Regions from separate parts of the Pantoea sp. CFCC18179 genome, predicted to be linked through region 1. Evidence: predicted binding sites of a transcription regulator. Region 1 holds the regulator's gene; each other region holds the start of a gene.

Evidence for each region. The regulator ArgR, encoded in region 1, controls arginine synthesis, uptake and breakdown. The targets are predictions, from matches to a motif close to ANTGAATAAAAATACANT.
Region 2: argC (N-acetyl-gamma-glutamyl-phosphate reductase) is a predicted target of ArgR. The motif match lies at 3,167-3,184, and genes of this name have one in related genera.
Region 3: argF (ornithine carbamoyltransferase) is a predicted target of ArgR. The motif match lies at 5,178-5,195, and genes of this name have one in related genera.

What each region holds. Positions count from the first base shown of each region.
Region 1 is NZ_JBNBPM010000002.1:32,154-39,964, reverse strand. It holds gene mscM (miniconductance mechanosensitive channel MscM) at 1-3,054, shown strand, start outside; gene mdh (malate dehydrogenase) at 3,106-4,041, opposite strand; gene argR (transcriptional regulator ArgR) at 4,458-4,928, shown strand; gene yhcN (peroxide/acid stress response protein YhcN) at 5,418-5,681, shown strand; gene ACPUC7_RS04770 (YdgH/BhsA/McbA-like domain containing protein) at 5,773-6,039, shown strand; gene yhcN (peroxide/acid stress response protein YhcN) at 6,144-6,410, shown strand; gene ACPUC7_RS04760 (barstar family protein) at 6,467-6,739, opposite strand; gene ACPUC7_RS04755 (NAD-dependent succinate-semialdehyde dehydrogenase) at 6,765-7,811, opposite strand, start outside.
Region 2 is NZ_JBNBPM010000011.1:9,815-17,625, forward strand. It holds gene ACPUC7_RS18430 (argininosuccinate synthase) at 36-1,253, opposite strand; gene argB (acetylglutamate kinase) at 1,268-2,041, opposite strand; gene argC (N-acetyl-gamma-glutamyl-phosphate reductase) at 2,057-3,061, opposite strand; gene argE (acetylornithine deacetylase) at 3,231-4,379, shown strand; gene ppc (phosphoenolpyruvate carboxylase) at 4,624-7,275, shown strand; gene metF (methylenetetrahydrofolate reductase) at 7,371-7,811, opposite strand, start outside.
Region 3 is NZ_JBNBPM010000004.1:322,016-329,826, reverse strand. It holds gene ACPUC7_RS11050 (DNA polymerase III subunit chi) at 1-296, shown strand, start outside; gene ACPUC7_RS11045 (valine--tRNA ligase) at 299-3,154, shown strand; gene ACPUC7_RS11040 (GNAT family N-acetyltransferase) at 3,221-3,724, shown strand; gene miaE (tRNA isopentenyl-2-thiomethyl-A-37 hydroxylase MiaE) at 3,814-4,575, opposite strand; gene rraB (ribonuclease E inhibitor RraB) at 4,636-5,058, opposite strand; gene argF (ornithine carbamoyltransferase) at 5,221-6,231, shown strand; gene pyrB (aspartate carbamoyltransferase) at 6,472-7,407, shown strand; gene pyrI (aspartate carbamoyltransferase regulatory subunit) at 7,419-7,811, shown strand, end outside.

The sequences.
Region 1 (7,811 bases):
AGCAGCAAAACGGTGCGCAGCAACATGAGCAGCGCCGAGCTGGATCAGGAATTGCTGCAAGTCAGCAGCCAGCTGCTGGAAGAAGGCCGCCAGGCGCAGCAAGAGCAGGATCGCGCACGCGAGATCAGTGATTCACTTTCACAGCTGCCGCAACAGCAAACCGATGCACGCCGCGCGATGACCGAAAGCGATCGTCGGGTACAGAGCGCATCGGCGGCCTCCACTCCTTTAGCGCAGGCGCAGATCTACGCGCGCCAGGCGGAAAACGCCGCCAATAAAGCACGCGTTGATGAACTCGAACTGGCGCAACTCTCCGCTAACAATCGTCAGGAACTGGCGCGCATGCGCGCTGAAGTGCATCAGCGCAAAGCCACGCAGCTGGATAATTATCTGCAAGCGCTGCGCAATCAGCTCAACAATCAACGTCAGCGTGAGGCCGAACTGGCGCTGGAGCGCACCGAGCAATTGGCCGAGAACAGCGGCGATTTGCCGAGTTCCATCAGCGATCAATTCCGCGTCAACCGCGAACTTTCAGCCGATCTCAACCAGCAAGCGCAGCGCATGGATCTGGTGGCATCACAGCAACGTCTTGCCACCAACCAAACCTTACAAGTACGCCAGGCGCTGAGCACATTGCGTGAGCAGTCGCAATGGCTCGGCGTATCGAACCTGTTGGGAGAAGCGCTGCGTGCGCAAGTGGCGCGTTTGCCGGAAATGCCAAAATCGCAGCAAATCGACAGCGAAATGGGGCAACTGCGCGTCCAACGTCTGCACTACGAAGATTTGTTAGAACATCAGCAAGAGCTGCGTAAAGCCAAGCAGGATGACGGCACGCCGTTTAGTGCCGATCAAACGCGTATCCTTGAAGCGCAGTTGAAAACCCAGCGCGAATTACTGAATTCGCTGATCTCCGGCTGCGATACGCTGATTCTGGAAATCACCAAACTCAAAGTGTCCAATACCCAGTTGCAGGATGCGTTGGTGGAAGTGAAAGACGCCACGCACCGCTATCTGTTCTGGACCGCCGACGTTAACGCCATCGGCCTGAATTTCCCGATGGAAATGGCGCAGGATCTCAATCGTCTGCTGTCGCTGGATACCGCAGGTCAACTCGGCAAAGCGCTGGCGATGATGTTTACCAACCGTGAAACCGTGTTGCCGATTATTGGCGCGGTGCTGTTGGTCGGTTTCAGTATTAGCTCGCGCCGTCACTACCACGCCTTTATGCAGCGCTCCGCCAGCCGCGTCGGCAAAGTGACCCAAGACCGCTTTAGCCTGACGTTGCGTACCGTGTTTTGGTCAATTCTGGTTGCGCTGCCGCTGCCGGTTTTGTGGGCTGCGCTCGGTTATGGTTTGCAGCATGCGTGGCCGTATCCTTTCGCCGTGGCGATTGGCGACGGCATTACCGCCACGCTGCCGCTGCTGTGGGCCTTTATGATCAGCAAAGCCTTTGCCCGCAACGACGGTTTGTTCGTGGTGCATTTCCGCTGGCCGCAAGCACGTGTGGCGCGCGCCATGCGTTATTACTCGCTGACCGTTGGCTTGATTGTGCCGCTGATTATGCTGCTGATCGCCTTTGCCAACCTCGATGATCCGCAGTTCTCCGCTACGCTCGGCCGCCTGTGCTTCATCCTGATTTGTGGGGCGCTGAGCATCGTGACGGTGAGCCTGAAACGCGCGGGCATTCCGCTGTATCTCGATAAAGAAGGCAATGGCGATAACTTTGTAAACCGCATTCTGTGGAACCTGCTGATTGCCATTCCGTTGGTGGCGGCATTCGCTTCCTGCATCGGTTATTTAGCCACGGCGCAGGCGCTGCTGGCGCGTCTGGAAACCTCGGTTGGCATTTGGTTCTTCCTGTTGGTGGTGTATCACATCATTCGCCGCTGGATGCTGATTCAACGCCGCCGCATCGCCTTTGATCGTGCACGCCAGCGTCGTGCCGATATGCTGGCTAACCGCGCGCGCAGTGAAGAAGAGAAAGAACAACAAACGCCGGTCAATGCTGACACCATCGAAATTGATGAGCCAAGTATCGACCTGGATGAGATCAGCGCGCAGTCGCTGCGTCTGGTGCGCTCGATTCTGACGCTAATCGCGCTGGTTTCGGTGATTGTTTTGTGGTCAGAAATTCACTCGGCGTTCAGCTTCCTCGATAACATTCCGTTATGGAATGCCACCACAACCATTCAAGGCGTTGATAGCGTGCAGGCGATTACGCTGGGCGCGGTGTTGATAGCCATTCTGGTGCTGATCATCACCACGCAGCTGGTGCGTAATATGCCGGCGCTACTGGAACTGGCGCTGTTGCAACATCTCAGTCTGGCACCAGGAACCGGTTATGCGATTACCACCTTAACCAAATATGCGTTGATGCTGATCGGCGGCCTGATCGGCTTCTCGATGATGGGCATTGAGTGGTCGAAGCTGCAATGGCTGGTTGCCGCGTTAGGTCTGGGATTGGGCTTCGGTATGCAGGAGATCTTCGCCAACTTTATTTCTGGCCTGATTATTCTATTTGAGAAGCCGATTCGTATCGGCGATACCGTCACCATTCGTGATTTGACCGGTAGCATCACACGTATCAATACGCGCGCCACCACCATTACCGATTGGGATCGCAAAGAGATCATCGTGCCGAACAAGGCCTTCATTACGGAGCAGTTCGTAAACTGGTCGCTGTCGGATTCGGTGACGCGTGTGGTGCTAACCATTCCAGCACCGGCGCGAGTCAACAGCGATGAAGTGACCAACATTCTCAAGCAAGCGGCAGATCGTTGTACTTACGTGCTTGATATGCCAGCGCCGGATGTGTTCCTTGTCGATCTGCAACAAGGTATTCAATTGTTTGAACTGCGCGTGCACGCGGCGGAAATGGGACATCGCATGCCGCTGCGTCACGAATTGCATCAGCTAATTCTGCGCGGCTTTGAGGAGCATGGCATTGAAATGCCGTTCCCACCGTTCCAGGTACGCATGGAAACGCTAGGCAAGCAAAATCCGGCCAGTAACGGTGCTCCCGCTAATAAGACCTTCAAGTCAGGCGGATTATAAAAAACACAACGCCCGGCAATTGCCGGGCGTTTTTTATTGCCGCAGAGAGCGCTATTTCACAAACTCTTCGCCCTGCGCGATATCTTTCTTCAGCGTGTCCAGCATGCCGTTCAGCGCTTGCTGTTCAAAGGCACTTAACGTCCCCAGCGGACGGCGTTCAACAATGCCGTTTTTACCCAGCAGCAGCGGCTGAGAGAAGAAGCGCGCGTATTCGCCATCGCCTTCGACATAGGCGCACTCCACCACATTGGCTTCGCCTTGCAGCGCGCGAATCAGCGACAAACCAAAACGTGCCGCCGCTTGCCCCATCGACAACGTTGCCGATCCGCCACCGGCCTTGGCTTCCACCACTTCAGTACCGGCGTTTTGGATGCGTTTAGTGAGATCGGCCACTTCCTGATCGCTAAAGCTCACACCTTTTACCTGCGACAGCAGTGGCAGAATCGTCACGCCCGAGTGTCCGCCGACCACTGGAACCTCAATTTCAGTAGGCTGCTTGCCTTTCAACGCAGCGACGAAAGTATTGGCGCGGATGATGTCGAGGGTTGACACGCCAAACAGACGATTTTTGTCATACACGCCGGCTTTCTTCAGCACTTCAGCGGCAATCGCCACCGTGGTGTTCACCGGATTAGTGATAACGCCGATCAGCGCTTTCGGCGCGGTGCTGGCAACTTGCTCAATCAAATTGCGCACGATACCGGCGTTGACGTTAAACAGGTCAGCACGATCCATGCCGGGTTTACGTGCCACGCCAGCGGAGATCAGCACCACATCAGCACCATGCAGCGCAAGTGTCGCATCTTCGCCACTGAAGCCTTCAACCGTGACTGCGGTTGGAATGTGGCTGAGATCGACCGCCACACCCGGCGTAACCGGCGCGATATCATAAAGTGAGAGGGCTGAACCTGCGGGCAATTGAGTTTTAAGCAGCAGTGCAAGCGCTTGGCCAATACCACCAGCGGCACCGAGAACGGCAACTTTCATCCTGAACTCCTTATTAAGGTGGGGCAGAGATATGCCGAAAATCCATCAGGTTACGAGTTTAATCAACTTCTCAGGCGATAGCGACAAAACCTGTCGCGCACTTAACACTACGCCGCAATCGATCGGCTCCCGAGACATCTCCACTTCAGAAGTCGCCTGAATGATTCATTCGCAGCCAGAAGACAATGGACGGCAATGATCATCAATATTGTTGTTACCACCTCAATAATATAACAACTTTGCAACCTTCGCTTTGCGCGTCTGCCCGCGATTTTCGTGCGATATAAAATTCTGCTATGATCGCTGCCCTGCGAGTAATTCACATCAGATTGATTGCATAAAAATTCATCTAAATGCATAATAATTTATCTGCCGTGGGCCTGTTGCCTGCTGCAACCCTCTCTTATTGGTAGCTTATGCGAAACCCATCAAAACAAGACGACCTGATCAAGGCGTTCAAAGCCTTATTAAAGGAAGAAAAATTTAGCTCCCAGGGCGAAATCGTGCAGGCGCTGCAGGAAGACGGCTTCGAGAACATCAATCAGTCCAAAGTGTCTCGCATGCTGACCAAGTTCGGTGCAGTCCGCACCCGCAACGCGAAGATGGAAATGGTGTATTGCCTGCCAGCAGAGCTTGGCGTTCCAACCACCACCAGCCCGCTGAAGAACCTAGTGTTGGATATCGATTATAACGATGCCTTGGTCGTGATTCACACCAGCCCCGGTGCAGCACAGCTGATTGCACGTTTGCTGGATTCTCTCGGGAAAGCAGAAGGGATTCTCGGCACCATCGCCGGTGATGACACCATCTTTATTACGCCAGCGCGCACCTTCTCGGTAAAGCAGCTGTACGACGCCATTCTGGTTTTATTCGAACAAGAGCTATAAAACCCTGCCCGTTACCGGCTGTTCAGCTGCCGGTAACCTCTCTCTGCGCACCGCTTATCTGCCATTCTTGCCACAAAATCCTTTTCATATAATAGGTTATCCATATGCCTGAGCGTTATCGTTCGACCTAAATAATGGTACGACCTTTTCCCCTGCTTAACCTATTGCGCTATTTTACACTGCTTTACATTATGTGCTCAGTGTCATTCCCTTCTCACGGCGTATCAGCCAGCGGGATCAACCATGATCTTTCGCACTAAAAGATAATTTGATGTAGATCATTGTTTTTACATTGAAATAACAAGCTATGGTTAAGATCCAGGCGGTTTTTATAACTTACCGTTCTAAAAAAGTGCCATAAGGATAAAGAATTACAACCAAACATTATTAGCTGGATATTAATTTCATGAGTGATTAGATCTATACTTAGTTTCGTGATGCAAATCACACGAAAGAAAAAGATAAAAATAGACGACGAGGAAAAATACCATGAACGTTAAAACTACTATTGCAACATTAAGTGTTCTCTCTGCCCTGTCATTTGGTGCATTTGCAGCAGATTCTATCAATGCTGAACAAGCAGCGAATCTGCAACCCGCAGGCACCATTAGCGTCAGCGGCGTGGGCGGTTCTCCAATGGATATCCGTCAGCAGTTAAACGATAAAGCCGATCAGCAAGGTGCAAAAGCCTACCGCGTGATTGAGGCGAATACCGGTGACAGCTATCACGCTACCGCTGAACTGTACAAATAAGTTACTGATTCAAGACGCAATGTGAAGGGTGACCCGTTTGAGACGCCTTTGCCTCTCAGGTTACCAACCCAATTTTCAGGAGAGTAGAATCATGAAAACCAAATTATCTATCGCTGTAATGACCCTGGCTTCTGTTCTGTCATTTGGCGCTAGCGCCGCAAGCCTGGTTTCAAATGAACAAGCTGAACAGCTGCAACCACTGAATCAAACCATCAGCGTGAGCGGTGTGGACGGTGACCAGACCAACGTTCGTCAGGAACTGTCACAGAAAGCCGATGCTCAAGGTGCTAGCCATTACCGCATTATTGAGAACAACCGTGGCGATACCTTCCACGTCACTGCTGAACTGTACAAATAATTAAACATCGAACGTCAGGCGCCGCTTAGGCGCCAGACACGAGATCGACGACCCGCCTACCCCACTTTTTGCCGCAGGTTGTTGATTATACGAGGAGAAAAATTATGAATATCAAAACAACCATCGCAACTGCTAGCCTGTTTTCCCTGATCGCCTTCGGTGCCTCTGCGGCACAGTTGGTAACCGATGAAACGGCGCAGAATCTGCAACCTACCGGCAGCACTATTTCAATCAGCGGTACCGGCGGTTCACCAATGGATTACCGTGCCCAGCTTTCGCAGAAAGCAGATGAGCAAGGTGCCAGCGCTTATAAAGTGATCGAAGCCAAAACCGGCGACAGCTACCACTTAACCGCTGAGCTTTATAAGTAATTCCTCGTCAATTAAGACGAACCCTTTGGCCCCGCTCGCCGGGGCCCTTTTTGGGTCTACTGCTTTACATTGAAGCGGAGCTGGCCTTCCAGCTCCTCTTCTGCTTCATCAAATAGCAGGATCAATGCGCCATACCGGCGTTTCTGCCCTTTCCCCAGATTCACAAACTCAATCTCCAGCGGCAACGGCAATTGCTCACCAATGATCGCGTCCCAAAGATCGTCCAGATCGTTGATGGCAAGATCGGCCAGCGCAAAACGATCGCTAAACTGTCGGTAGAAATGGGCTTGATCGACAATTTCATCGAAATCAAAACGCTCGGTTCTCATCATGATGCCCTCTTAGTCGTCGCGGCTAGCCAAGTCCGCCGAGGTGCAGCGCTTTCACTTCCAGATACTCTTCCATCCCCAACACCGAACCTTCGCGTCCTAATCCTGACTCTTTCACGCCGCCGAAGGGTGCCAGTTCGGTTGAAACCGCACATTCGTTAATGCCGATCATCCCGGCTTCCAGCGCCGCTGAAACGCGGAACACACGCTGAAGATTCTGGGTGTAGAAATAGGCCGCCAAACCATATTCGGTGTTATTGGCGCGCTTCAGTACATCCGCTTCATCGTCAAAACGGAAACACGCCGCCACCGGACCAAACGTCTCTTCCTGCGCCAGCTTCATCTCTTCGTGTGCATCAGCGATCACTGTTGGCTGCCAGAAGTTGCCACCCAATGGATGACGCTCGCCGCCGACCATCAATTTCCCGCCTTTGCTCAGCGCGTCTTTGACATGCTCTTCGACTTTATCCAGCGCCGACGGCTCAATCAGCGGGCCGACAATCACGCCTTCCTCAACGCCGTTGCCGACTTTAAGCTTGCCAACCTCATCAGCCAGTTGGTTGACGAAACGATCGTACACCGCGTTATGGATATAGAAGCGATTGACGCTGACGCACACTTGCCCAGCGTTGCGGAACTTGTTGGCAATCGCGCCCTGCACTGCGGCATCAATGTCTGCATCTTCGAACACGATATACGGCGCATTGCCGCCTAACTCCATCGACACTTTCTTCATGGTTTCCGCCGCGTTACGCATCAGCGTTTTACCTACCGCAGTTGAACCAGTGAAGGAGATTTTGCGCACCGCTTTGCTGGCCATAATCGCATCGCTGATGGCATGCGTATCACCTGCAACCGCGTTCAACACGCCATCGGGAACGCCCGCTTTTTGCGCCAGCGCCAGCAGCGCAAAGGCACTGAGCGGGGTGTTATTGGCGGGTTTGATGATGCCGGTACACCCCGCGGCGAGTGCCGGGCCGAGTTTGCGCGTCAGCATGGCCATCGGGAAATTCCACGGCGTGATGGCAGCGACCACGCCAATCGGTTCGCGCGTGGCGAGGATGCGCGAACC
Region 2 (7,811 bases), on a different contig from region 1:
AGCCGCCCTTGCAAAATATGTTGCTTACCGCGGTATTACTTCTTCTGCTCGTTCAACGCACGAATACGTGAAGAGAGTGAGAACAAGCGGATAAAGCCGCCCGCATGACGGTGATCGTACACTTCGTCTTCGCCGAAGGTGGCGAACTCTTCAGAGTACAGGCTGTTGGCTGACGTTTTCTGCGTGGCAGTGGCGTGGCCTTTATACAGCTGTAATACCACTTCGCCGTTCACTTCTTCTGCCAGTGATTCGGCAGCGGCCTGGATGGATTTACGCAGCGGCGCGAACCAGCGGCCATCGTAAACCACGTAAGACATTTCATGGCCCAACTGCTCACGCCATTTGAAGCTATCGCGATCCAACACCAACTGCTCAACCGCACGCAGCGCGTTCACCATGATGGTGCCGCCCGGGGTTTCGTAGCAGCCACGTGATTTAATGCCAACCAGACGGTTTTCCACGATGTCGATACGACCCACGCCGTGTTTCGCACCCAGCACGTTGAGTTTTTCCAGGCACTGGAACGGGCTCAGTTTCTCGCCATTAACAGCCACAACGCGACCTTTCTCAACGGTCACGGTGACATTCTCTGGCTGATCTGGCGCTTCCAGCGGATCAACGGTCCACACCCAGCAATCTTTGTTCGGTGCATTCGCTGGACTTTCCAGCACGCCGCCTTCGGTAGAGATGTGCCAGGCGTTCTCATCGCGGCTGTAAATTTTTTCCAGCGACGCGGTGGTTGGGATGTTGCGCTCTTTCAGGTAATCCAGCAGCGCTTCACGTGAACGCAGATTCCACTCACGCCATGGCGCAACCACTTTCAGCTGTGGTGCCAGCGCGGTGTAGGTGGTTTCGAAACGCACCTGATCGTTACCTTTACCGGTTGCACCGTGGCACAGCGCATCTGCGCCAACTTTCAGTGCCAGCTCAACCTGCGCTTTGGCGATGATTGGACGCGCCATTGAGGTGCCCAGCAGGTAAGTACCTTCGTACAGCGCGCCAGTTTGCAGCACTGGATAGATGTAATCGCTGATGAACTCTTCACGCAGATCAACCACGTGGCATTCAGATGCACCTGATTGCAGCGCTTTTTTCTCAACGCCTTCCAAATCAGCCGGATCCTGACCAATGTTGGCGACAAACGCCACCACTTCACAACCGCCGTAGTTCTCTTTCAACCAGGGAATGATGGCTGAAGTATCCAGACCGCCGGAGTAGGCCAGAACGATTTTTTTGATGTTTTGCGTGCTCATGTCTTAATCCTTGATTATGCGAGAATCCGGGTGCCAATCGACACGCCGTTGAAAAGGGTTGGCAGTTGTTCAGCATGACGCCAGCTGGCGATATCCACCGGGCGACCCAGCGTACGCGCGGCATCGAGTGCGGCGTTCACTTTCACGATCATGCCATCGGTGATGATACCCTGCGCGATCAGCTGTTCCGCTTTCTCTGCGGTCATCTCTGCAATGCGCTGGCCTTTGCCGTCGAGAATGCCGCTAACGTCCGATAACAACACCAAATCAGCACCAATCGTCGCTGCCAGCGCCGTCGCCGCCTGGTCAGCGTTGACGTTCATCAGTTCGCCGCCATCGGTGATACCAATCGAGCTGATCACCGGCATATAACCTGCCGCCAGCAAGGTATTCACCAGCGCCGGGTTGCCAGGCGTCGCGTTGCCAACGTGACCTAACTCTTCATCGAACTGCGCTACATTCACTAAACCGGCATCGCCCAGGCACAGCCCAACCGCACCAATGCCATATTTCTTCGCCCACGCCAGCAGCGTTTTGTTGGCGGTACCGGCTAACGCACCGGTAATAATGTCAATCTGATCGGCTGGCGTCACGCGCAAACCGTTCTTCTTTTTCACCGGCAGTGCGAGTTTCTTCATCAACTCGTCTACCAGGCAACCGCCGCCGTGCACAATGATCAGCGGACGCTGATATTCATTGCGGTACGCCAGCAGCGCATCAAACAGACGGGCCAGCGCTTCTTCGCTATCCAGCAGCACGCCACCCAGTTTAATGATCAAAGGATTCATTGCGTTATCCGTCGGTTAAATCAAAGACAACGTTTCGGGGAAGCCGAAACGAATGTTCAAACACTGAACGGCCTGCGAGGAAGCGCCTTTCAGCAGGTTATCTTCGGCCGCCACCACAATCAGGTGCTCGCCTTGCATTGCAAAACCGATATCGCAGAATGGCAAGCCGACCACCGCTTTCAACGCTGGCACACCTTTGTCATATACGCGCACCAGCGGTTTGTCGTGATAGGCGTTATGGAAAGCGTCAGCCACATCTTGTTGCGTCACGCCCGCTTTCAGGCGGCAAGTGGTGGTCGACAAAATTCCGCGCGGGAAGCTGCCTAAATGCGGGGTGAAGATCACCGGCGTGCCGAGATGCGCCACGATTTCGGGATGATGACGATGATTGAACAAGCCGTAAGGCTGCAAGCTCACTTCACAGAAGCTGGTGGTCACGCTGGCTTTACGTCCGGCACCGCTCACACCACTGGTGGCATTGATCACCGGCCATTGTGCATCGTTAAGCAAATTAGCCGCGATCAGCGGTTTCAACGACAACTGCGCTGCGGTTGGGTAGCAACCCGGTACCGCCACCAATTGCGCGTCTTTAATTTTGTCGTGTTGCCATTCGGCCAGACCGTAAACGGCTTTATCCAGCCATGCCTGATGCTGATGGCTGAAGCCGTAATATTGGGTATAGAAAGCGTCGTCGTTTACGCGGAAAGCGCCAGAGAGATCAAACACCACACAGCCGGCTTTGAGGAATTCAGGTGCCAGATCGTGGCTGACTTCATGGGCAGTTGCGAGGAACACCACATCGACTTTATCAGCCCATTCAGCGGCATCACTTAGCGGCTGCAACGGCAAATCGACAATGCCTTTCAGCTGCGGATGCAAATCCGACAATAACTTTCCAGCATCCGGGCTTTGCGCTGAAACCGCCAAAGCGGTTATGTTCATATGCGGATGGCGATTCAGGTAGGTGGCAAGCTCTACGCCAGCGTAACCACTGGCACCAACGATCAGCGTATTCAACATCAGGCTGTATACCTTATTACAGTCACACGTATCGGGTCGCGGCCTTGCCCCGTTGCCCAGGATGCCGTTTGCAGAAGATTTGATGCTTCACATGCAAACGACGTTATTGTATTTTTATTCACTATTAATGCATGAATATTGATACATCCTAACCCAAGGACCGTCAACAGTGAAGACAAAATTACCACCTTTTATCGAACTCTACCGCCAGTTGATTGCCACACCATCAATCAGCGCAACCGATAGCGCGCTGGACCAGAGTAATGAAACTTTAATCAATTTATTGGCCGGCTGGTTCCGTGATATTGGCTTCAGCGTTGAAGTGCAACCGGTACCCGGCACGCGCCACAAATTCAACATGCTGGCGCGCAGCGGATCGGGTGCTGGCGGTCTGTTATTGGCTGGTCACACCGATACCGTTCCCTTTGATGATGGCCGCTGGACGCGCGATCCCTTCACGCTGACCGAGCACGACAACAAGCTGTACGGCTTGGGCACCGCCGATATGAAAGGCTTCTTTGCTTTTATTCTGGATGCGCTGCGTGACGTTGACGTGACCAAACTCAGCAAGCCACTCTACATCCTCGCCACTGCCGATGAAGAAACCACCATGGCGGGCGCGAAGTATTTCTCTGAATCGACGCAGTTACGCCCGGATTGCGCCATCATCGGTGAACCGACTTCGCTCAAACCAGTGCGCGCACACAAAGGCCATTTGTCGAATTTCATCCGTATTCAGGGACAATCGGGCCACTCCAGCGATCCCGCGCGCGGTGTAAACGCAATTGAGCTGATGCATGAATCCATCACGCAGCTGATGCAACTGCGTAACACCTTGAAGGAGCGTTATAACCACGATGGCTTTGCCATTCCGTATCCAACCATGAACTTTGGTCATATTCATGGTGGCGATGCGGCCAACCGTATTTGTGCCTGCTGCGAATTGCACATGGATATTCGTCCGCTGCCGGGCTTAACGCTGAGTGATTTGGATGGTTTGCTGAATGAAGCTTTAGCGCCGGTGAGCGAGCGCTGGCCAGGACGTTTGACCGTTGGCGAGTTGCATCCGCCGATTCCAGGCTATGAATGTCCGGCTAATCACGAATTAGTGCAAGTGGTTGAGAAGCTGCTGGGCGTGCCGACCGAAGTGGTGAACTATTGCACTGAAGCGCCATTTATTCAGCAATTGTGCCCAACGCTGGTTTTAGGCCCGGGATCTATCAATCAAGCCCACCAGCCAGACGAATTTATTGATACCGCATTTATCAAGCCGACACATGCACTTATCACGCAAGTGGTGCAGCATTTTTGTCATTGATGAACAACAGATGGGGCATTTCACTGTTAAATCAGCAAATTGCCCTGTCATTGTTCGGGATTTGATAATAAGAATAACTTATCTCACTTCACTGCAAACAAATTCTTTGAATTTCCGTCATTTAGCAGCACATTTACGATGATTTAAGGCAATTGACGTGCAGGAAGATACGTGGCTAGATAAAAGACGATGTTATGCCCGTTGGGCATAGAGATTATTAAGACGATAAGGGTGTCAGGGTCCAATGAACGAACAATATTCCGCAATGCGAAGTAATGTCAGTATGCTCGGCAAACTGCTCGGGGATACGATTAAGGATGCACTAGGAGAGAACATCCTCGACCAGGTGGAGACCATCCGTAAACTCTCTAAGTCATCCCGTGCGGGAAATGACACTCATCGTCAGGAACTGCTGACCACGCTGCAAAATCTCTCCAATGAAGAGTTATTGCCGGTGGCGCGCGCTTTTAGCCAGTTCCTTAACCTGACCAACGTGGCAGAGCAGTATCAGACCATTTCACGCAGCGGCGATGGCCCGAATCATCCGGAACTGCTGAAAACCACGTTTGAACGCCTGAAGCAGCAAGGCGATATTAGCGAAGCGGCGATTCGCAATGCGATAGAAGAACTGTCGCTGGAGCTGGTGCTGACGGCACATCCAACGGAAATCACTCGTCGCACGCTGATCCATATGCTGGGCGAAGTGAATAGCTGCCTGCAACAACTCGATCACAGCGATATTTCGGATTACGAACGCACCCAGGTGATGCGTCGTCTGCGTCAGTTGGTGGCACAAGCGTGGCACACCGACGAAATCCGTAAATATCGCCCAACGCCAATTGATGAAGCCAAGTGGGGCTTTGCGGTGGTGGAAAACAGTTTGTGGCAAGGCGTACCTGCTTTCCTACGCGAGCTGAACGAACAAGTTGAAGAGACGTTCGGCATCAAACTGCCGGTTGATTTCGTGCCAATCAAATTCACCTCGTGGATGGGCGGCGACCGCGACGGCAACCCGAACGTCACTGCTCCGATTACTCGCCACGCGATGCAGTTGAGCCGCTGGAAAGCCGCCGATCTGTTCCTGCGCGATGTCGGCGTGCTGGTGTCTGAGTTGTCGATGTCCGAATGTAGCGATGAAGTACGCGAATTGTGCGGCGATCCGGAAGCATTGGAACCGTATCGCATGATTCTCAAGCGCATTCGCGATCAGCTGATGATGACGCAAGCTTATCTGGGACGCCGTTTGAAAGGCGAGCGCCCACCGCGCCCTGCCGATCTGCTGGTTTCCAACGAACAACTGTGGCAACCGCTGTTTGCGATTTATCAATCACTGCAACAGTGCGGCATGGGCATCATCGCTAATGGCCAGCTGCTGGACACGCTGCGCCGCGTGAAGTGTTTTGGCGTGCCGCTGGTGCGCATCGACATTCGCCAGGAAAGTACCCGTCACACCGAAGCGATTGCTGAAGTGACGCGTTATCTCGGTTTGGGTGATTACGAAAGCTGGTCAGAAGCGGATAAGCAAGCCTTCCTGATCCGTGAATTGAACTCCAAACGTCCATTGCTGCCACAGCAGTGGGAACCGAGCGACAACATCCGCGAAGTGCTGGATACCTGCAAAGTAGCCGCCGAAGCGCCGCAGGGGTCGATTGCTTCGTACGTGATTTCGATGGCGAAAACGCCGTCCGACGTGCTGGCCGTGCATCTGTTACTGAAAGAAGCCGGTATTCCTTACGCCATGCCAGTCGCGCCGCTGTTTGAAACCCTGGATGACCTGAACAACGCCAACGACGTGATGACGCAGTTGCTGAGCATTGATTGGTATCGCGGCTTCATCAATGGCAAGCAGATGGTGATGATTGGCTATTCCGACTCAGCAAAAGACGCCGGTGTGATGGCGGCAAGCTGGGCGCAATATCAGGCACAGGATGCGTTGATCAAAACCTGCGAAAGCGCGGGCATCACGCTGACGCTGTTCCATGGACGCGGCGGTTCGATTGGTCGTGGCGGCGCACCAGCACATGCGGCGCTGCTGTCACAACCGCCGGGCAGTCTGAAAGGCGGTCTGCGCGTGACTGAACAAGGCGAGATGATTCGCTTCAAATACGGTTTGCCAGAAGTCACCATCGCCAGTCTGTCGCTGTATACCGGCGCGATTCTGGAAGCTAACCTGATGCCGCCGCCAGAACCAAAACCGCAATGGCAAGAAATCATGAATGGCTTGTCAGCACACTCTTGCGCGATGTATCGCGGTTATGTGCGTGAAAATCCTGATTTCGTGCCGTACTTCCGCTCGGCCACGCCAGAGCAGGAATTGGGCAAATTGCCGCTCGGATCACGTCCGGCAAAACGTCGCCCAACCGGCGGTGTTGAGTCGCTGCGTGCAATTCCGTGGATCTTCGCCTGGACGCAGAACCGCCTGATGCTGCCAGCCTGGTTAGGTGCGGGTGCTGCGCTGCAAAAAGCCATGGATGAAGGCCATCGCGATGAATTAGAAACCATGTGCCGCGAATGGCCGTTCTTCGCCACGCGCCTTGGCATGCTGGAGATGGTGTTCTCGAAAGCCGACCTGTGGCTGGCGGAATACTACGATCAGCGTCTGGTGGATAAATCGCTGTGGCCGCTGGGTAAACAGCTGCGCGATCAGCTGGATGCCGATATCAAAGCGGTGTTAACCATCGCCAATGATGCGCATTTGATGGCGGACCAACCGTGGATTGCCGAATCCATCGCGCTGCGTAACGTGTATACCGATCCGCTCAACGTGTTGCAGGCTGAACTGCTGCATCGTTCACGTGCACAAGAAGCACGCGGTGAAACGGTAGATCCGCGCGTTGAGCAAGCGCTGATGGTGACGATTGCAGGCGTTGCGGCAGGTATGCGTAACACCGGTTAATCGGATGTCATGATGTGAAAAAGGAGCCGATTGGCTCCTTTTTTGTCGGAATTTGTAGGGTCGCCATTTATGGTGACCACCCATTGAGATGAAGATTAACCAATCACCGCCGGGCGCACACCCAGCGTATGACAAATGGCGTAGCTCAGCTCGGCGCGGTTCAGTGTATAGAAATGGAAATCTTTCACCCCTTCGCGTGACAGGATTTTCACCATATCCATCGCCACGCTGGCGCCGACCATTTTGCGCGTTTCCGGATCGTTATCCAGACCTTCAAACATCGCGCTCATCCAGCCCGGCACACGCACGTTGGTCATGGTGGCAAAACGTTGCAACTGCTTGAAGTTTGAGACTGGCAGAATGCCCGGCACAATTTCAACGTCGATACCAGCTGACACGCAGCGATCGCGGAAGCGCAGATAGCTTTCAACGTCGAAGAAGAATTGGGTGATAGCGCGGTTAGCACCGGCATCCACTTTGCGCTTCAGGTTAATCAGATCGGCCTGGGCACTTTTGGCTTCAGGATGCACTTCAGG
Region 3 (7,811 bases), on a different contig from region 1:
TGTGGCAACGTCCGGCAAATGCTTTTGTGCCGCATAATCTGGCAGGCGAAGGCCCACGCTACGGCGCTCCGGTTGAATTGGCCTGGCCGCAGCGGCGCGGTAGCTCACCGCGTGATTTACTGATCAGCCTGCTGCCACAGTTCGCAGATTTTGCTACTGGTTTCCATGAAGTGATAGACTTCGTACCTTACGAAGAATCCCTAAAACAACTGGCGCGCGATCGCTATAAAGCCTATCGCAGCGTTGGTTTCCAATTGAATACGGCGCCGCCACCTCCGCCGCAAACGACAGTGTAGAAATGGAAAAGACATATAACCCGCAAGATATCGAGCAGCCGCTCTACGAGCACTGGGAACAGCAGGGCTACTTTAAACCGAATGGCGACACCAGCCAGGAAAGCTTTTGCATCATGATCCCGCCGCCGAACGTCACCGGCAGCTTGCATATGGGTCACGCTTTCCAGCAGACCATCATGGACACCATGGTGCGCTACCAGCGCATGCAGGGTAAAAATACCTTGTGGCAGGCGGGTACCGATCACGCCGGTATCGCCACGCAAATGGTTGTTGAGCGCAAAATCGCTGCTGAAGAAGGCAAAACGCGTCAGGATTACGGCCGCGATGCCTTCATCGACAAAATCTGGCAGTGGAAAGCTGAATCTGGCGGCACCATTACCCGCCAGATGCGTCGTCTCGGCAACTCGGTTGATTGGGAGCGCGAGCGCTTCACCATGGACGATGGCCTGTCGAACGCGGTGCGCGAAGTGTTTGTGCGTCTGTATAAAGAGAACCTGATTTACCGTGGCAAACGCCTGGTGAACTGGGATCCAAAACTGCGTACTGCTATCTCTGATTTGGAAGTGGAGAACCGCGAGAGCAAAGGCTCAATGTGGCATATCCGCTACCCGCTGGCCGACGGCGTGAAAACCGCTGAAGGCAAAGATTATCTGGTGGTCGCTACCACACGTCCGGAAACCCTGCTCGGTGATACCGGCGTTGCGGTCAATCCAGAAGATCCGCGTTACAAAGATTTGATCGGCAAAGAGCTGATCCTGCCACTGGTAAATCGTCGTATTCCGATCGTTGGCGATGAACACGCCGATATGGAAAAAGGCACCGGCTGCGTGAAGATCACGCCCGCGCATGACTTCAACGACTACGAAGTCGGTCGTCGTCACAAGCTGCCGATGATCAACATCCTGACCTTCGATGGCGATATCCGCGAGCGCGCTGAAGTGTTCGATACCAATGGCGAAGTCAGCGACGAATGTGCCGATGACATCCCAGCCCAGTTCCAGAAAATGGAGCGTTTCGCAGCGCGTAAAGCCATCGTGGCGGCGGTTGATGAACTTGGCCTGCTGGAAGAGATCAAACCTCACGATCTGACCGTGCCTTACGGCGATCGTGGCGGCGTGGTGATCGAGCCAATGCTGACCGACCAATGGTATGTGCGCACCGCGCCGCTGGCGAAAGTCGCGGTTGAAGCGGTAGAAAACGGCGACATCCAGTTCGTACCAAAACAGTACGAAAACATGTATTTCTCTTGGATGCGTGACATTCAGGATTGGTGTATTTCACGTCAGCTGTGGTGGGGACACCGCATTCCGGCGTGGTACGACAATGATGGCAACGTCTATGTTGGCCGCACCGAAGACGAAGTGCGCCAGGAAAACAATCTGGCTGCTGACGTTGCATTGCGCCAGGACGATGACGTGCTGGATACCTGGTTCTCGTCGGGTCTTTGGACCTTCTCGACGCTGGGCTGGCCAGATAACACCGAAGCACTGCGTACCTTCCATCCAACCAGCGTGCTGGTGAGCGGCTTCGATATCATCTTCTTCTGGATTGCGCGCATGATCATGCTGACCATGCACTTCATCAAAGATGAAAACGGCAAGCCACAAGTGCCGTTCAAAACCGTCTACATGACCGGTTTGATTCGCGATGAAGAAGGCCAGAAGATGTCCAAATCGAAAGGCAACGTCATCGATCCGCTGGATATGATTGACGGCATTTCGCTGGAAGATTTGCTGGAGAAGCGCACCGGTAACATGATGCAGCCGCAGCTGGCAGAGAAAATCCGCAAACGTACCGAGAAGCAATTCCCGGACGGCATCGTGCCATCAGGTACCGATGCGTTGCGCTTTACGCTGGCCGCGCTGGCTTCCACCGGTCGTGACATCAACTGGGATATGAAGCGCCTCGAAGGTTATCGCAACTTCTGTAACAAGCTTTGGAACGCCAGCCGCTTTGTGCTGATGAACACCGAAGAGCAGGATTGCGGCCAGAACGGCGGAGAGATGAAGCTGTCGCTGGCAGATCGCTGGATTCTGTCTGAATTCAACCGCAGTGTGAAAGCCTATCGCGAAGCGCTTGATAGCTATCGCTTTGATATCGCAGCCAACATTCTGTACGACTTCACCTGGAACCAGTTCTGCGACTGGTATCTGGAGCTGACCAAGCCGGTCATGAATAGCGGCAGCGAAGCGGAACTGCGCGGTACGCGAAATACGTTGGTCACCGTGCTGGAAGCGTTGCTGCGTTTGGCGCATCCGATCATTCCTTACATCACCGAAACCATCTGGCAGCGTGTGAAAGGACTAAAAAACATCGATCACGATACCATCATGCTGCAACCGTTCCCGCAGTATGAAGCGGCGAAAGAAGATGCCGAGGCGCAAGCTGATATCGAGTGGATGAAGCAGGCAATCGTAGCGGTGCGTAACATTCGTGCCGAAATGAACATCGCGCCAAGCAAGCCGCTCGACGTGCTGCTGCGTGATTGCTCTGCGGCCGCGCAACGTCGTGTGGAAGAGAACCGTACCTTCCTGTCACGTCTGGCGCGTCTGGAAAGCCTGACCATCTTGCCTGCGGGCGAGAAAGGCCCGGTTTCGGTCACCAAGATTGTTGAAGGCGCGGAGTTGCTGATCCCGATGGCGGATCTGGTCAACAAAGAAGCCGAGCTTGAGCGTCTGGCGAAAGAGCTGGTGAAACTTGATGTCGAAATCGAGAAGATCCAGAGCAAGCTGGCGAATGAAGGCTTTGTTTCTCGTGCGCCGGAAGCCGTGGTCGCGAAAGAGCGCGAGCGCGTGGCTGAACTTGAGCAATCAAAAGCAAAACTGTTTGAACAGCAGGGCGTGATTGCGGCATTGTAAGCGCTTCAGTCCAACTGCTTAATCGAAGCCGGGCACTGCCCGGCTTTTTTATACCGGAAGATAATGATGAGCACCGTCACGCCACTTAACCTGCACGTTCGCCCGATTATAGCCGCTGATAATCCCTTGATTGCCAAAGTGATCCGCGATGTATCAGCCGAATTTGGTCTGACGGCGGATAAAGGCTATACCGTTTCCGATCCCAATCTGGATCGCCTGTTCGAACTGTACAGCGAAACCAACAGCGCCTATTGGATTGTTGAACATAATGGCGTGGTGGTTGGCGGCGGCGGCGTTGCGCCACTGGCCTGTAGCGCAGCGGATATTTGCGAGTTGCAGAAAATGTATTTCCTGCCGCAAGTGCGCGGTTTAGGTCTGGCACGTGATCTGGCGCTACGCGCGATGGATTATGCGCGTCAGCAAGGCTTTCGCCGCTGCTATCTGGAAACCACCGGCAGCCTGACGCGCGCGATAAAGCTGTATGAGTCGTTGGGATTTGAACATATCGAAGGCGCGATGGGCTGCACTGGGCATGTGGATTGCGAAGTGCGGATGCTGAAGATGTTGTGATGTTTGAGGTCGCCAAGAATGGCGACCCTACGGTTTAGTCGCCGTTTTTGTAGGGTGCGCATTCATGCGCACCAGGAAGCAGCCATTGCTTAAACCGCCGGCACGCCGCTGTGAAAACGCAATTCGCCATCCGCTTCGCTAATCAATCGCGCTTCGGCTTCGCCAAAGGCTCGCACACGCGGCGCAATATCTGTTGGTGAAATCTGCTCTGCCAGCTTGAGGTAATCCTGATAATGGCGAGCCTCCGAACGCAGCAGCGAAATGTAGAATTTCTCCAACTGCTCATCCAGATACGGCGCCAGGCTAGCAAAGCGTTCACAGGATCGCGCTTCGATATAAGCCCCGCAGATCAACTTATCCACCAGCGCTTCTGGCTCGTAAGTGCGAATTTCACGAATCAAGCCTTTGGCGTAGCGGCTGGCGGTAATTTTGCGGTAAGGCAAACCCCGCGACTGCATGATTTCCCACACCTGATAGAAATGATGCAGCTCTTCTTTAATCAGCAACACCATCATCTCAACCAAATCGTCCGCCCACGGCAATTCGTTGCGCACAATGATGCTTTTGGTCAGATTCTTATGCGCGTTGATGAAGTTATTATCTGGCTCATCGCGATAAATAAAGTCTTCGTACGGCTTGAGCCACGCCAGAATGGCATCGCCGCTGGGTTTATCCGCGACATATTTACGGATGATAAACACCGCGGTTTGCGCGGCTTTTAACTCGCACACCATGTGATCGGTCAGCAACAGCGTGAGATTTTCTGGCTTGCGCGCTTCATCGATCCACGCTTGCGGCGTGCGGCAATGCAGGAACGCGTAAATGGGTTCTAATAGCGGAGCATAATTCATCGGCAATCTTTTTGTCTTGCGGGGAAACGTTTTAGGGCGACGAGCGTCGCCCATTAATGCTTAGTGACGCACACCATCGTCTTCTTCGTCGTCGATGAAATCACCGTCGTCATCTTCATCTTCAGCGTCTGGATCTTCAAAGTAGGTGCCCCAACCGTCGTAATCGACGTTGAATTTACCCGCCAGATTCACCAGTTGCTCGACCTGCGCATCAATCAGCTCAGGCTTTAATGCGCCTTCACTCAGGATATCCACGCACATCACGGTGCCACCCTCTTCCAGCTCCAGCTCTTCTGGCTCGCTCACTTCGAAGCCCAGTTTGAAGGCTTCAACCGCGACCTTCTCCAGTGAATCGAAGTTATTGCAGGAGAGATGATGCTCAATGGTGTAAAGCGCATCGGGATCGCTGCCGTCTTCCAGCAGCTCTTCAATGATCAGGCGTGTCTCTTCGCGCTGTTCTTCCAGCAATGCTTCATATGCCATGGGTGTGTCCTCAAATTTTCGGCTGAATACAATTATTTTCCCACACTGCCTCGCGCGCCACTACACAAAACAACAAGTTTCTTAACGACGGGGTTGAAAATGCATATTCATACGGTTAGATTGAATTTTAATTCATTTTAATGTGAGCATCTGGAGCGCTGTATGAGTCAGCTGTATCAAAGACATTTCCTGAGATTACTGGATTTCACCCCCGCAGAAATCGATTCACTGCTGAGTTTGGCCGGTGAATTAAAACACGCTAAGAAAAATGCCGTCGAGACGCAGTACCTGAAAGGCAAAAACATCGCGCTCATCTTCGAAAAAGACTCGACTCGTACTCGATGCTCTTTCGAAGTTGCCGCTTACGATCAGGGCGCTAACGTCACCTATCTCGGCCCAAGCGGCAGCCAAATCGGCCATAAAGAGTCGATGAAGGACACCGCGCGCGTGTTGGGACGTATGTATGACGGCATTCAATATCGCGGTTACGGTCAGGAATTAGTGGAAACCTTAGCGGAATTCGCGGGCGTGCCGGTGTGGAACGGCTTAACCACTGAGTTCCACCCCACTCAGTTGTTGGCCGATCTGCTGACGATGCAGGAACATCTGCCAGGCAAAACCTTGAATCAAATGACGTTGGTGTATGTTGGCGATGCGCGTAACAACATGGGCAACAGCATGCTGGAAGCCGCCGCATTGGTCGGATTGGACCTGCGCTTAGTGGCGCCAAAAGGCTGCTGGCCGGAAGGCGAGTTAGTGGAACAGTGCCGCCTCGCAGCCCAGCAAACCGGCGGCAAAATTACCTTAACCGAAGATATCGCTGAAGGCGTGCAAGGTGCCGACTTCATCTACACTGATGTGTGGGTTTCGATGGGTGAAGCCAAATCGGTATGGGAAGAGCGCATCGCCCTTCTGCGTGCGTATCAGGTGAACAGCGCGATGCTGGCCTTGACCGGCAATCCGCAGGTGAAATTCCTGCACTGCTTACCGGCCTTCCATGATGACCAAACCACCTTAGGCCGCCAAATGGCCGAACAATACGGTTTGCAGGATGGCATGGAAGTCAGCAATGAGGTGTTTGAATCAGTACACAGCATTGTGTTTGACCAGGCAGAAAACCGCATGCACACCATTAAAGCCGTGATGGTGGCGACGCTGGGCAACAAGCAATAACAGCACAAGCAAACGTTTACCTCGTGCGCGATATTTGCTTGATGCAAATCAGTGAATGCGTATAATGCGGCCCAATTTGCCGGAGGAAACATGCAACAGCGCAGCGCACAATTTGACGCTCAACGGCGCCTGACAGCGGGCGGCGCACCTGTTTCTTTCCGTCATCAATCGATCGTAAAAAAAGCCCCTTAAGCAGGGGCTTTTTTTTGTCCGCAATCCGGCAGCGCAGAGGAGAACGCTATGGCCAACCCGCTATATCGCAAGCACATCATTTCCATTAACGATCTCAGCCGCGATGAGCTGGAGCTGGTGCTGCACACCGCCGCTCAGTTGAAAGCGCATCCTCAGCCAGAACTGCTGAAGCATAACGTGATCGCCAGTTGCTTCTTTGAAGCCTCCACGCGCACACGTTTGTCGTTTGAAACCGCGATGCATCGCCTTGGCGCGTCGGTGGTGGGCTTTGCTGACGGCAGCAACACTTCGCTCGGCAAGAAGGGCGAAACGCTGGCCGATACCATTTCGGTGATTGGCACCTACGTCGATGCCATTGTGATGCGACATCCACAAGAAGGCGCGGCGCGTCTGGCCACGGAATTCTCCGGCGGCATTCCGATTCTTAATGCCGGCGACGGTGCCAACCAGCATCCAACGCAAACGCTGCTCGATCTGTTCACCATCCGCGAAACGCAAAGCCGCCTCGATAACCTCAATGTGGCGATGGTCGGCGACCTGAAATATGGCCGCACCGTGCACTCGTTGACGCAGGCGCTGGCGAAATTCAGCGGCAATCGCTTCTTCTTCATCGCACCGGATGCGCTGGCGATGCCGGCTTACATCACCGATATGCTGGATGAACAGAACATTGCCTGGTCACGCCACGACACCATCGAAGAAGTGATGCCTGAACTCGATATTCTCTACATGACGCGCGTGCAGAAAGAGCGTCTCGATCCGTCTGAATACGCCAACGTCAAAGCACAGTTTATTCTGCGTGCTGCGGATTTAGCCGGTGCGCGCGACAACATGAAAGTGCTGCATCCCCTGCCACGCATTGATGAAATCACCACCGACGTTGATAACACGCCGCACGCCTGGTATTTCCAGCAGGCTGGTAACGGCATCTTCGCGCGCCAGGCGTTGCTGGCGCTGGTATTGAATCGCGATCTGGCACTGTAAGGAGCAAACCGATGACTCACGATAATAAATTGCAGGTTGAAGCGATCAAACGCGGCACGGTGATTGACCATATCCCGGCGCAGATTGGCTTTAAAATCCTCTCGCTGTTTCGTCTGACCGAAACCGATCAACGCATCACCATTGGCCTGAACTTGCCGTCGGGTGAAATGGGCCGCAAGGATCTGATCAAGATCGAGAACACGTTCCTGACCGATGATCAAATCAACCAGCTGGCGGTGTACGCGCCGCTCGCCACGGTGAACCGCATTGATGACTACGAAGTGGTGGCGAAGATCGCCCCAACCTTGCCGGATCGTATCGAACGCGTGTTGACCTGCCCGAACACCAACTGCATCAGTCGTAATGAACCGGTTTCGACCAGCTTTGCGGTGAAAAAGCGCGAA